DNA from 2 places in the Cellulosilyticum sp. I15G10I2 genome. Region 2 is predicted to be linked to the other one. Evidence: a T-box and tRNA genes for the amino acid it is inferred to sense, from the RefSeq annotation. Region 2 holds a T-box; the other holds one or more tRNA genes.

The links. A T-box is a leader RNA that pairs with one kind of tRNA and senses whether it is charged. The one in region 2 lies ahead of thrS (threonine--tRNA ligase), so its partner is inferred to be a tRNA-Thr.
Region 1: it has a tRNA-Thr gene. The T-box ahead of thrS (threonine--tRNA ligase) is inferred to sense a tRNA for this amino acid. The anticodon was not compared.

The regions. Positions count from the first base shown of each region.
Region 1 covers NZ_FMMP01000016.1:190,431-196,887, reverse strand. The annotation lists tRNA gene BN3326_RS16275 (tRNA-Asn) at 1-58, shown strand, start outside; tRNA gene BN3326_RS16270 (tRNA-Glu) at 91-162, shown strand; tRNA gene BN3326_RS16265 (tRNA-Thr) at 402-474, shown strand; tRNA gene BN3326_RS16260 (tRNA-Ile) at 482-555, shown strand; tRNA gene BN3326_RS16255 (tRNA-Asp) at 582-655, shown strand; tRNA gene BN3326_RS16250 (tRNA-Val) at 704-776, shown strand; tRNA gene BN3326_RS16245 (tRNA-Leu) at 783-868, shown strand; tRNA gene BN3326_RS16240 (tRNA-Arg) at 906-979, shown strand; tRNA gene BN3326_RS16235 (tRNA-Arg) at 1,028-1,101, shown strand; tRNA gene BN3326_RS16230 (tRNA-Thr) at 1,339-1,411, shown strand; tRNA gene BN3326_RS16225 (tRNA-Ile) at 1,418-1,491, shown strand; gene BN3326_RS16220 (CPBP family intramembrane glutamic endopeptidase) at 1,609-2,292, shown strand; gene BN3326_RS16215 (DUF6062 family protein) at 2,372-3,136, opposite strand; gene BN3326_RS16210 (DNA-3-methyladenine glycosylase family protein) at 3,410-4,285, shown strand; gene BN3326_RS16205 (co-chaperone GroES) at 4,498-4,782, shown strand; gene groL (chaperonin GroEL) at 4,804-6,438, shown strand.
Region 2 covers NZ_FMMP01000022.1:12,989-19,445, forward strand. The annotation lists gene hslO (Hsp33 family molecular chaperone HslO) at 1-599, shown strand, start outside; gene ytxC (sporulation protein YtxC) at 718-1,563, shown strand; T-box leader at 1,619-1,824, shown strand; gene thrS (threonine--tRNA ligase) at 1,999-3,969, shown strand; gene infC (translation initiation factor IF-3) at 4,298-4,789, shown strand; gene rpmI (50S ribosomal protein L35) at 4,837-5,040, shown strand; gene rplT (50S ribosomal protein L20) at 5,067-5,423, shown strand; gene BN3326_RS18350 (hypothetical protein) at 5,574-5,837, opposite strand; gene BN3326_RS18355 (GntR family transcriptional regulator) at 6,108-6,457, shown strand, end outside.

The DNA.
Region 1 (6,457 bases), on a different contig from region 2:
GCGGCAGAGCATTCGGCTGTTAACCGAAGGGTCGTAGGTTCGAACCCTACTCGGGGAGTTTAAAGTCTCATGATTAACTTGAGACTGTTAGGCCCATTGGTCAAGCGGTCAAGACACCGCCCTTTCACGGCGGTAACAGGAGTTCGATTCTCCTATGGGTCATTAGCTTAATAAAGCTATAAAAATCAAGTATTAGCAACTTAATATGCCGACGTGGCTCAATTCATGCGAAGACCGCACTTTGGTCTGAGAGGCAGAGATACTCTGTCAAGTGAGACACATCAAGTATATGACAACTTAATACGCCGACGTGGCTCAATTCATGCGAAGACCGGACTTTGGTCTGAGAGGCAGAGATACTCTGTCAAGTGAGACACATCAAGTATATGACAACTTAATACGCCGACGTGGCTCAATTGGCAGAGCAGCTGACTTGTAATCAGCAGGTTATCGGTTCGAGTCCGATCGTCGGCTTAGATATGGACCCTTAGCTCAGTTGGTTAGAGCATCCGGCTCATAACCGGACGGTCCTGGGTTCGAGTCCCCGAGGGTCCATCTAAAATTATTAAGTCAAAATGTTTGGCCCAGTGGTACAGTTGGTTAGCACGCCGCCCTGTCACGGCGGAGGTCGAGGGTTCGAGTCCCTTCTGGGTCGTTAGTGAATAAATAATATTTAACTATTAGGTCTATTCACTGCAAATATGGTCGCTTAGCTCAGCTGGGAGAGCATCTGCCTTACAAGCAGAGGGTCATAGGTTCGAGCCCTATAGCGACCATGATATGCCCGAGTGGCGGAACTGGCAGACGCACAGGACTTAAAATCCTGCGGGACTTACCTCCCGTACCGGTTCGATTCCGGTCTCGGGCATATTTTTTTTGCTTTTTAAAAGCATAATATTTTTAATGTGCGCATAGCTCAGCTGGATAGAGCGTCTGACTACGGATCAGAAGGCCGAGGGTTCGAATCCTTTTGCGCACGTTTTTTCAATTTTATATAAATATTAAATTTAATATATGTTAATACTATGTGCGCATAGCTCAGCTGGATAGAGCGTCTGACTACGGATCAGAAGGCCGAGGGTTCGAATCCTTTTGCGCACGTTTTTTATTGCTTTAAAGTTAATATGTATATAAAACTAAATATGCCGACGTGGCTCAATTCATGCGAAGACCGTACTTTGGTCGAGAGGCAGAGGTACTCTGCCAAGTGAGACACATCAAGTATATGATAAACTAAATACGCCGACGTGGCTCAATTCATGCGAAGACCGTACTTTGGTCGAGAGGCAGAGGTACTCTGCCAAGTGAGACACATCAAGTATATGATAAACTAAATACGCCGACGTGGCTCAATTGGCAGAGCAGCTGACTTGTAATCAGCAGGTTATCGGTTCGAGTCCGATCGTCGGCTTAATATGGACCCTTAGCTCAGTTGGTTAGAGCATCCGGCTCATAACCGGACGGTCCTGGGTTCGAGTCCCCGAGGGTCCATTTATAAAGAACGTTTCTAAAACTATAAAATTAAGCATAAAAACAAGCTATACTATTAAGCTCAATAGTATAGCTTGTTTTAGAATTTAAAATTATTAGGAGAAGATGGTGAAAAGTATGAAGGGAAATACAATAAGAATATGTTTAATAGCTTGTGTAGCATGTATAGGCGGCAGTATGGTTTATAGTTTACAGCAATATATAACGATGAATTACGTGGTGGCTGCAACAGTTAAAATAGTTTTCTTTAGTGCATTGCCTATTGCGTACTGTACATTAGTAGAACATGTGCCTATAGAAGAAGTCCTCTTTCTTAAAGGGGATATAAAGAAGATTAAAACAGCTGTAATGTTAGGAATAGGCGTGGTAGCAGTGATACTTACAACATACGTTATTATGAAAGCCTATATAGACCTAGATTTAATTGCTAGTGAGCTAATGGCAACATCAAGCATTAATGCCAGAACTTTTCCATTTATTGCAGTGTATATTATTTTTGGCAACTCTTTTCTTGAAGAGTATTTCTTTAGGGGATTTATCTTTTTATCACTGTATAATAAAGGATATGAAAAGTTTGCTTATATTTTTTCTGCGCTGCTTTTTTCAGTATATCATGTAGCCATATTTAAAACTTGGTTTAGTATGCCTATTATGGCTCTTATACTTATAGGACTATTCGGTGGAGGGCTTATTTTTAATTATTTAGATACTAAAACAAATAGCATTCTTAATTCATGGACAGTGCATATATTCGCAGATATAGCTATTATTTTAATTGGTATTAAGATGTTTTATCTATAGCAGATAAGTCTCACTCATATTATAGCAGAGCATAAAGTAAGGCACACTAATCTAGTATGCCTTACTTTTATTATAGCGTCTATTTTTCTTTAAAAGGTGGATCTTGTACATAAATACCGGCAAGCTTTTGAATACCGCGAGGGATAGCGTCTTTAGATGTTTTCCAGTCAGCGTTACTATTTTTATAGTCATATTTATCTATAAACCAAGAAATATCCTTTTCTATTCTTTTTAGATTTTCTTCCATCATGTTAAATAAAATGGGATAAAAGACTTCTTTTTCTTTATTTGAAAATTTTATATCAGAAAGTGTTAATATATCTCCAAAATGAGAAATGCAAAACCCTTTACAATTCATAAAGAGTTGTTTGAAATCTTCGCTATGCGTTAGAAGGTGAAAAAAGGTATCCATATATCTTTTAAAGTTTTTATCAATAGAATCACATACATAACAACTTTTATTTTGATCTTTGATCCAATCACTAAGAGCACTATTGGAAGGTTCTTCTAAAGATCTTGTCTTTTTAAACTTGGACAAGAAGCCAGAATGAGAGGGGGCATAAGTAGCTATTTTTTTCTTCAAACCTTTTTGGAGCTGCACGTAGTGGGTGTGTAGCATAAGTGCCATGCCAAGACGATTGCCATACTCATACATTTTTTTATAATGTTCTTTGCAAAACCCCATATGATCTGTTTTTTCTCTAATATCATCTTCCATATAAGCACAGCCTAGTATAAAAGAAAGGGTATCTTGCTCTAGTTTGCGCTTTATAAAGCAAAAAGGACATTCATCTTCTGCTTTAAAAGCATCTGTTAAAGGAATAGTATAAATCGTATCTTTCATATAAAACTCCCTTCTGCTTATTTTATATTATAGATTCCACATTTTAAACTTTAACTTATTAACGATGTTATTTAATGTGAAATTATTCAGAGAAACAAGATTATAGTAATGAATAAACTCAGGTTTATAGGTTGTTTCTCTATATATTATAACATATTAAGAGTATAAAATATAAAAATTTTCACATTATAACTTTTAAGGCTATCAAATAAAGCAGGGAGTAGGTATAATAAAAATAATATCAAAGAAGTCAAGTGAAAAGGGCGTGTAAACATGAAAAATGTTGTAATGCTGGAGAATGTAGACTATTTTGACATAAGGCAGATCTTGGAAAGCGGACAAGTATTTCGATTTGAAAAAATATCAGACAGTAGTTATTTATTAAATGCAAAAAATAAGATTATCAAAATAATCCAGCAGGAAGACAGTAACAGCGTACTTGTGCACAATACTAATCTTGGTGAACTAGAAGAAATATGGAGTAGATATTTAGACATTACTACAGACTATAAAGATATTGTACAAAAGCTTTCTCAAAAGGATGACTATATGTCACAAGCTATAGCGTTTGGCAGTGGGATAAGAATTCTTAAACAAGACCCTTGGGAGATGCTTATATCTTTTATCTTGTCTCAAAATAAAGCCATTCCGCACATTAAACAATGCATAAGAAATATAGCACAGCAATTTGGCTTACCTATCGATGAATATGATGAATATGGTAAAGCTTATTATACCTTTCCTACACCTGAACAGCTATCTCATGCAAAAGAAGAAGATTTAAGAGCATGTAAGGTTGGTTTTAGAGCACCCTATATTTTAGATGCTTGCCAAAAAGTCTTAAATGGAGAACTTATTTTAAATGACCTTTATCTTCTCTCAGCAGAAGAAGCTAAAGAAAAACTTATGCAAGTAAAAGGTGTAGGCCCTAAGATTGCAGATTGTATATTATTATTCGCTTATTCAAAAACAGAGGTTTTTCCTACAGATGTATGGATTAAAAGAGTAATAGAAGGGATATACTTTAAAGGCAAAGATGTAAATTTATCTGAAATACAAAGCTTTGCAAAAGAGTACTTTGGAGACTTAGCAGGCTATGCACAGCAGTATTTATTTTTTTATGGAAGAGAAAATAATCTTTTTAAATAATAAAATAAAAACGAGTGAAAAAGGCTAAAAACAAAAGAAAATAAAAGAAATTTAATCAAAAGTGATTAAAAAATATTAAAATCGTAAAAAATTACATTTGCATAAATGTAATTTATACCATAATATTATAAATATGATTAGCACTCTATCAAAGTGAGTGCTAACAAAACCACAAAAATTATTTATAACTATATAAAAGGAGGTCTTTCTTAATGAATTTAAAACCATTAGCAGATCGAGTTGTTATCAAACACCTTGAAGCTGAAGAAAAAACAAAATCAGGCATTATCTTAACAGGTACTGCAAAAGAAAAACCACAAGAAGCTGTTGTAGTAGCAGTAGGACCTGGTGGCATTGTAGATGGTGAAAAGGTAGAAATGCAAGTTAAAGTTGGAGATAAAGTGATTTACTCTAAATATGCAGGTACAGATGTAACAGTAGATAAAGAAGAATACGTTATCGTTAAGCAAGGCGATATTTTAGCAATTGTAGAATAATTAAAGGGAGGCAATATAAAAATGGCAAAGCAAATTCGTTTTGGAATAGAAGCTAGAAAATCACTTCAATCAGGAGTAGATCAATTAGCAGATGCAGTAAAAGTAACTTTAGGACCAAAAGGTCGTAATGTTGTATTAGATAAATCATATGGTATACCTCTTATTACAAATGATGGAGTATCTATAGCAAAAGAAATAGAACTCGAAGATCCATTTGAAAATATCGGTGCACAACTTGTAAAAGAAGTTGCAACAAAAACAAATGACGTAGCAGGAGACGGTACAACAACAGCGACAGTACTTGCTCAAGCTATGATCACAGAAGGGCTTAAAAATGTTGCAGCAGGTGCAAATCCAATTATTATTCGTCGTGGTATGCAAGCAGCAACTCTTGTAGCAGTTGATGCTATTAAAGGCATGAGTAAACCTGTAGACAGTAAAAATCATATCGCAAGAGTAGCTGCTATTTCAGCAGGTGATGATGAAGTAGGAAATCTCATTGCTGATGCTATGGAGAAAGTATCTAATGATGGTGTAATCACTGTAGAAGAATCAAAAACAATGATTACTGAGTTAGATGTCGTAGAAGGTATGCAATTTGACAGAGGTTATTTATCTGCTTATATGGTAACAGATACAGAGAAAATGGAAGCTGTTATGGAAAATCCATATATTTTAATTACAGATAAAAAAATCACTAATATTCAAGAAATTTTACCAGTCCTTGAGCAAATTGTTCAAACAGGCGCACGTCTTCTCATTATTGCAGAAGATGTAGAAGGTGAAGCTTTATCTACATTAGTAGTTAATAAACTACGTGGTACATTTAACTGTGTGGCTGTTAAAGCACCAGGCTTTGGAGATAGAAGAAAAGAAATGCTTCAAGATATTGCAACACTTACAGGTGGAACAGTAATATCAGAAGAAGTAGGTCTAGACCTTAAAGAAGCTACGGTAGAACACTTAGGCCGTGCAGCAAGCATCAAAGTAAACAAAGAAAACACAGTTATTATAGATGGTGCTGGAGATAAAGAAGATATCAAAAACAGAGTATCTTTAATTCGTCGTCAAATAGAAGAAACAACATCAGATTTCGATAGAGAAAAACTTCAAGAAAGACTTGCGAAACTTGCAGGTGGTGTGGCAGTGATCAAAGTTGGGGCTGCTACAGAAACTGAAATGAAAGAAAGAAAACTTCGTATAGAGGATGCGCTTGCAGCAACCCGTGCAGCAGTAGAAGAAGGTATTATTGCTGGTGGTGGAAGCACCTATATTCATATTATTAAAGAAGTTGAAAAACTTATTGCTGATAAATCAGGAGACGAAAAAACAGGAGTACGTATCATCTTAAAAGCACTAGAGTCTCCACTTCGTCAAATCGTATCTAATGCAGGTCTTGAACCAGCAGTTATTATCAATAAAGTTAAAGAACTTCAAAAAGGAATGGGCTTTAATGCACTTACAGAAGACTATGTAGATATGATCGAAGGCGGCATTATTGACCCAACTAAAGTTGTAAGAAGTGCTCTTCAAAACGCTACATCAGTAGCAGCTACATTCTTAACAACAGAGTGTATTGTAGCAGATATTAAATCAAATGAACCAGCTATGCCAGCAGGTGGTATGGGCGGCATGGGCGGTATGGGGATGATGTAATTTAACATCAACCATTATT
Region 2 (6,457 bases):
CTTATCAATCACAAGTAGACATCCCCAATAAGCCGGATGGTAAATTAGATGTCAGTGGAGCAATAGGCAATGCGATGATGACAGTCATTAAAGACCTTGGACTAAAAGAGCCTTATACAGGACAAGTTGCCATGCTCTCAGGAGAAATAGCAGAAGACTTTACTTTTTATTTTGCAGTTTCAGAGCAAACAAACTCTTTGGTGATCTTAGGGGTGTTAGTAGATGTCGATTACAGTATCAAGCAATCGGGAGGGATTATTATACAAGTGCTCCCAGATGCAAAGGATGAAGCGATTACTGAACTTGAAAATAATTTAAAAAACTTCACTTCTCTCACGACTTATTTAGATGCAGGAGAAACGATAGAAGAAATTATAAAGCGGCTTTTAGAAGATATAGAGATCATGGAAAAAACAGAAGTAGACTTTAAATGCGACTGTTCAAAATACCGTATGGAACGGGGACTGATCAGTATAGGCAGACAAGAACTCGAGGAAATAGCAAGTGAAGAAGAGAACATTGAGATTGTATGTCACTTTTGCAATCAAAAGTATGATTTTTCAAAAGATGAAATAGAAAAAATAATTGAAGCTTTGTAAAATAAAAAAATCCTAGCAGTATGATAGAATTAATTGATAAGACAATGAAAGCTGACAAGTTAAAAGTTATATAATGATTAGAGAACTACATTCAGAGGTATATAGCATGTGTCGATGTGTGTTCTATACAACTAAATATAAGCATAAGCTACTCGAAAAAATTAAAGAACTTGAAGACCAAGATGAAATCATAAATACCTGTGAAATTACCCAAGATGGAGAGATATGCAGGCTGAATTATTCTATAAAGCCATTTGAAATAGATACGATAGAAACTTTTGCCCAGGTTATATGTGATATTGTTCAAACAGAAGGTATTATACAAGTTACAAAAGATTTTTTGATGCAAAGAAAAGATCTTTTACCGACAGACAAAAAAGAAATAAAAAGAAAATTTGTGACTAATAATTATTTAGCAGTGCAAGAAGGTTTTTCTGCACTTACTTATTATTTAGTTTACATGCCTTTATTAGAGGCTTTAAAAGAAAATCAGGAAATAAATATAGACGGCTGGCTTCGGTTTAGGACGTATAGGTATAAAGTTATTTTGGCAGATATTTTAGAGCAGTTTGTTGAAGACTATCTATTGAAAAAGGATATTATCAAGTTTATAAAGATGGTAAAAGAAATGAGTCCGTTAAATAACCCTTTGGAAGATGTTATTCATTTAATTTATAAAAAAAATGGGGAGATGAGTCTTCATAATGAATATATGGAAGAAGTAACAGAGTTATATACGAAGGCGTATTGTGAAGAACTGCTAGGAGAAAGTAGTTTCAACAAAGAAGATCTTATTATGAATATATTAATTACCATATGTCCCAGAAGAATTATTGTACACCAGAGACAAAGAGCAAAGTATCCGCAGTTTATTAAAACTTTGGAGGGGATATTCGGTATTAATATGAGATATTGCAAAGGCTGCGAGAATTGTACAGATAATGCCAGTACGATTAAGTCATAAACATATTGACATCTAGAAGCGGATTGATTACAATAAATACATTAAAATGAATAGATTTAAAACGATGAAAAGAACAGTAGCTTATTTAACTTTTTCAGAGAGAAGATGCATTGGTGTGAGCATTTTTAAAGACTATAAGTGAAGACCATCTTGGAGTGATAACAATCCGTTAACAACGTTATAGTTAAGTAGAATGAGTGGTTTCTAAGTAGATGAAACAATGAGGGTGGAACCGCGGGAATAGAGTCTCCCGTCCCTTTTTAAATATATTTATATTTAAAAAGGGACGGGAGTTTTTTGTATGCCAAAGTAAGTAAGAATCTGCTTAGAGGGATTTTGTTTTTCTTTGCATATTAGCGTCACCTAGGACAATTGATTGTAGCTATCAATATAAAAAATAAAAAATAACATAAGCACTATGAGAGGAGAAATAATATGATAAAAGTAGCATTGAAAGATGGATCGATTAAAGAGTATCAAGAAGGCATAAGTGTACTTGAAGTAGCTGAAGACTTAAGTGCGGGACTTGCAAGAGTTGCCTGTTCAGGGGTTGTAAATGGAGAGGTAGTAGATCTTAGAACAGTTTTAAATGAAAACTGTGATTTAGAAATCCTAACTTTTAATGATGCACAGGGCAAAAGAACATTTCGTCATACAGCGTCTCACATTTTAGCACAAGCGGTAAAAAGACTTTACCCATCAGCTAAACTTGCAATAGGGCCAGCTATAGAAGATGGTTTTTACTATGATTTTGATTTTAACAGAGCCTTTGTAGAAGAAGACTTTACTAAAATTGAAGCTGAAATGAAAAAGATCGTTAAGGAAAAGTTACCTATAGAAAAATTTGAACTTCCAAAAGATGAAGCGATTAAACTCATGGAAGCTGCAGAGGAAACTTATAAAGTAGAGCTCATTAATGACCTTCCAGAAGGAGAGATCATTACTTTTTATAAACAAGGTGAGTTTATCGATCTATGTGCGGGACCACACCTTATGAGTACAAAGCCTGTAGAGGCTTTCAAAATTCTTAGTTCAGCAGGTGCTTACTGGAAAGGCAATGAGAAGAATAAAATGCTTGCACGTATTTATGCAACAGCATTTACTAAAAAAGCTGATCTTGCGGCACATCTTGAAAAATTAGAAGAGGCTAAAAAACGTGATCACAATAAGCTCGGCCGCGAACTTAAACTCTTTACAACGGATGATAAAATTGGTCAAGGCCTTCCACTTCTTATGCCAAAAGGCGCTAGAATCATTCAAACCCTGCAAAGATGGATTGAAGATGAAGAAGAAAAAAGAGGCTATGTGATTACAAAAACACCGTTTATGGCAAAAAGCGATCTTTATAAAGCATCAGGCCACTGGGATCATTATAGAGAGGGTATGTTTGTACTGGGGGATGAAGAAAAAGATAAAGAAGTTATGGCCCTGCGTCCTATGACTTGTCCGTTCCAGTTTACCATTTATAACTCAGAACAGCACAGCTATAGAGATTTGCCGATTCGTTATGGTGAAACTTCTACCTTATTTAGAAATGAATCTTCAGGAGAAATGCACGGGCTTATTCGTGTAAGACAGTTTACTATATCAGAAGGCCATCTTGTTTGTACGCCGGAACAACTCGAAGAAGAATTTAAAGGTGTTATAGAGCTTATTAACTATGTTATGAAGACAATTGGTATTGAAGAGGATATTAGCTATAGATTTTCTAAATGGGATCCTAATAATACAGAGAAGTATATTGATGATCCAGCTGCTTGGGAAAAAACAGAAAATATTATGAGAAATATTTTAGACCATCTGGCCATTGATTATACAGAAGCAGAAGGAGAAGCTGCGTTCTATGGTCCAAAACTTGATATACAGTTTAAAAATGTTCATGGTAAAGAAGATACTATGATCACAGTTCAAATAGATTTTGCACTTGGCGAGCGTCTAGGAATGACTTATGTTGATAAAGATGGTAATAAACAGCATCCTTTCATTATTCACCGTACGTCAATTGGATGCTATGAAAGAACACTGGCTATGCTTATTGAAAAATATGCAGGATGTTTCCCAACATGGCTTGCGCCTATGCAGGTGAAAGTTCTTCCTATTTCCGATAAATATGCTGACTATGCACAGGAAGTGGTAGATACACTTAAAGCTAAAGGTATAAAAGTAGCAGCAGACTATCGTACAGAAAAGATTGGATACAAGATTAGAGAAGCGCGGATGGAAAGAGTGCCTTATATCCTAGTAGTAGGAGCCGATGAGATGGAAAACAAGAAGGTCTCAGTAAGAAGCAGACAAAAAGGCGATGAAGGTGCACATGCACTTACAGACTTTGCAGAGCGTGTTGAAAAAGAAATCAAAGAAAAATATAATTATATACTAGATATGCAGGTACAAGAAGAAAAATAATAGTTTAGATAAGGGTTGACAGCCTATCTATTCTATGATAATATTTTATGTGTTGTAAACAAAACAAGTAGAAGCTATTTCTTCTCACCTTGCAGCGACAGTGCTCGTAAGGTCATACTAATAACATGTAAATTAAATAACATGTGACATAACGTTTTTTAGTATGAATTATAAGAAGTGGATAGTTTCGGCTATCCACTTTATTTGTATATAAAAATATCAGATAATGAGAAATGGCTATTATTACGAGCGTCACACCCATACGCTTAAGGGTGATTATAATTATACAGGCAAATATTTTTAGGAGGTGCCCATTATTAACGAATCAATGATTAATGAACAAATTCGTGACAAAGAAGTGAGACTCATAGGAGCAGAAGGCGAGCAAATCGGTATTGTTCCACTTAAAGAGGCGCAACGACTTGCTAGTGAAAAAAGTTTAGATCTTGTAAAAATTGCACCACAGGCAAAACCACCTGTTTGCAAAATTATGGATTATGGTAAATTTAAGTTTGATGCAGCTAAGAAAGAAAAAGAAGCGCGCAAAAAACAAAAAACTGTTAGTTTAAAAGAAGTTAGACTTTCTGCAAGTATTGAAAAACACGATTTTGAAACGAAGATGAGAAATGCAGAGAAATTCCTCAAAGCAGGAGATAAAGTTAAAATTTCAGTTGTATTTCGTGGGCGTGAGATGATGCATACTCAAAAAGGCTATACAATATTAGAACAAGCCCTAGTATTGTTAGAAGAAATTGGAGTAGCAGAACAAAAACCTAAATTTGAAGGTAGAAGCATGATTATCGTGGTAGCACCAAAATAGTTACCTTTTGATAAAATAAATATTAATATATAAAGGAGGACTTCATAATGGCTAACGCTAAATTAAAAACAAATAGAGCAGCGGCAAAACGCTTTAAATTAACAGGTTCAGGTAAACTTAAAAGATCAAAAGCATATACAAGTCATATTTTGACTAAAAAATCTCCAAAAACAAAACGTAACCTAAGACATCCAGGACTCGTTGATAAAACAAATGAAAAACAAATGAAAAGATTATTACCACACTTATAAAAAGAAAGCGTTAGGAGGTTAAAGTCATGGCAAGAGTTAAAGGTGGAATATCCACTAAAAAAAGACGTAATAGAGTATTAAAGTTAGCTAAAGGATATAGAGGCGCAAAATCAACACAATTTAGAACAGCAAAACAAGCTGTTATGAAGTCATTAAGTTATTCATATGTAGGCAGAAAATTAAGAAAACGTGAATTTAGAACACTATGGATTGCGCGTATCAATGCAGCAGCTAGAATTAACGGGTTATCATATAGCCGCTTTATGAATGGATTAAAAAATGCATGCGTAAACATCAACAGAAAAATGTTAGCGGATCTTGCAATTAGCGATCCTAAAGCATTTACACAATTAGTTGAAACTGCAAAATCTAATTTAAAATAAAATTTATATTTAACAGTCCCTGACAATGTGCACACGCATTGTCAGGGACTGTTTTTATGAAATAGGAAAGTTCGTTTTGCTTGCAAGGGACCAAACTTTACTATTTCACAAGCGCGTGCGTTTTTTGCACGCTTTCTTGTTAGAGCAAATTTATTTGAGATATAAAAAAGCAAGAATAACCACTAAAGAACAAATACAAAGAACAAGGGATGTAATGAGAGAGCCAAATTTTTTAGTATAAAAATGGATGCCTAAGAAGATTAAACTTAGAAAAAGTAAATAAACAGAAATGTAGTTAGCAACAGGCAAAAAAAAGTTAATCAAAATAAAGAGAAAGAAAGCAATAAAACTTAATAGTAAAATGCGATATATTTGATGATAGTTTAAAGCATTGCTTTTATTTTTTCTTCCCATACTGGTATCCTCCTAAGATTATTCAAAACTATATATTATAAATTATGACAAGCTGCTATAAATATTCTTAAATTATATAAATTTAAGCACTTATAGAGTTATTGACAAATAAAAAAAGCAGGTGTATAGTTTAAGTGTAATATATGTTATAGTACACCTGTAACGCATAGAACACTTGGCGTAACACTTGTTTGTGCTAGATAGTGTATATTTTATACAGTAAAATCGATGCAGGTATAAATAAAGTCATTTGAGAGTGAGGTGAAAAGCATGTTTCCTATTGATGTAAGAGATGTCAGGCCTATTTATGAACAGATTATAGATAATGTCAAAGAGCAAGTGATAAAAGGGATTTTGAAACCTGGGGATCAAATTCCTTCAGTAAGGCAGTTAGCGGGTATGCTTACTGTAAACGTCAATACTGTAACAAAAGCTTATCAGCAATTAGAAAGGCAAAGAATTATAGAGACGATAAGGGGAAAAGGCACTTTTGTAGCAGATATTCACATTAAAGCAGTTGACCAAGAAGAGTTGCAAGATATCAGAAAAATTCTAAAGAGTAGCTGCATGCAGCTACATTATATGGGGTTTAGCAAACAAGATATGCAAGATGAGATTAG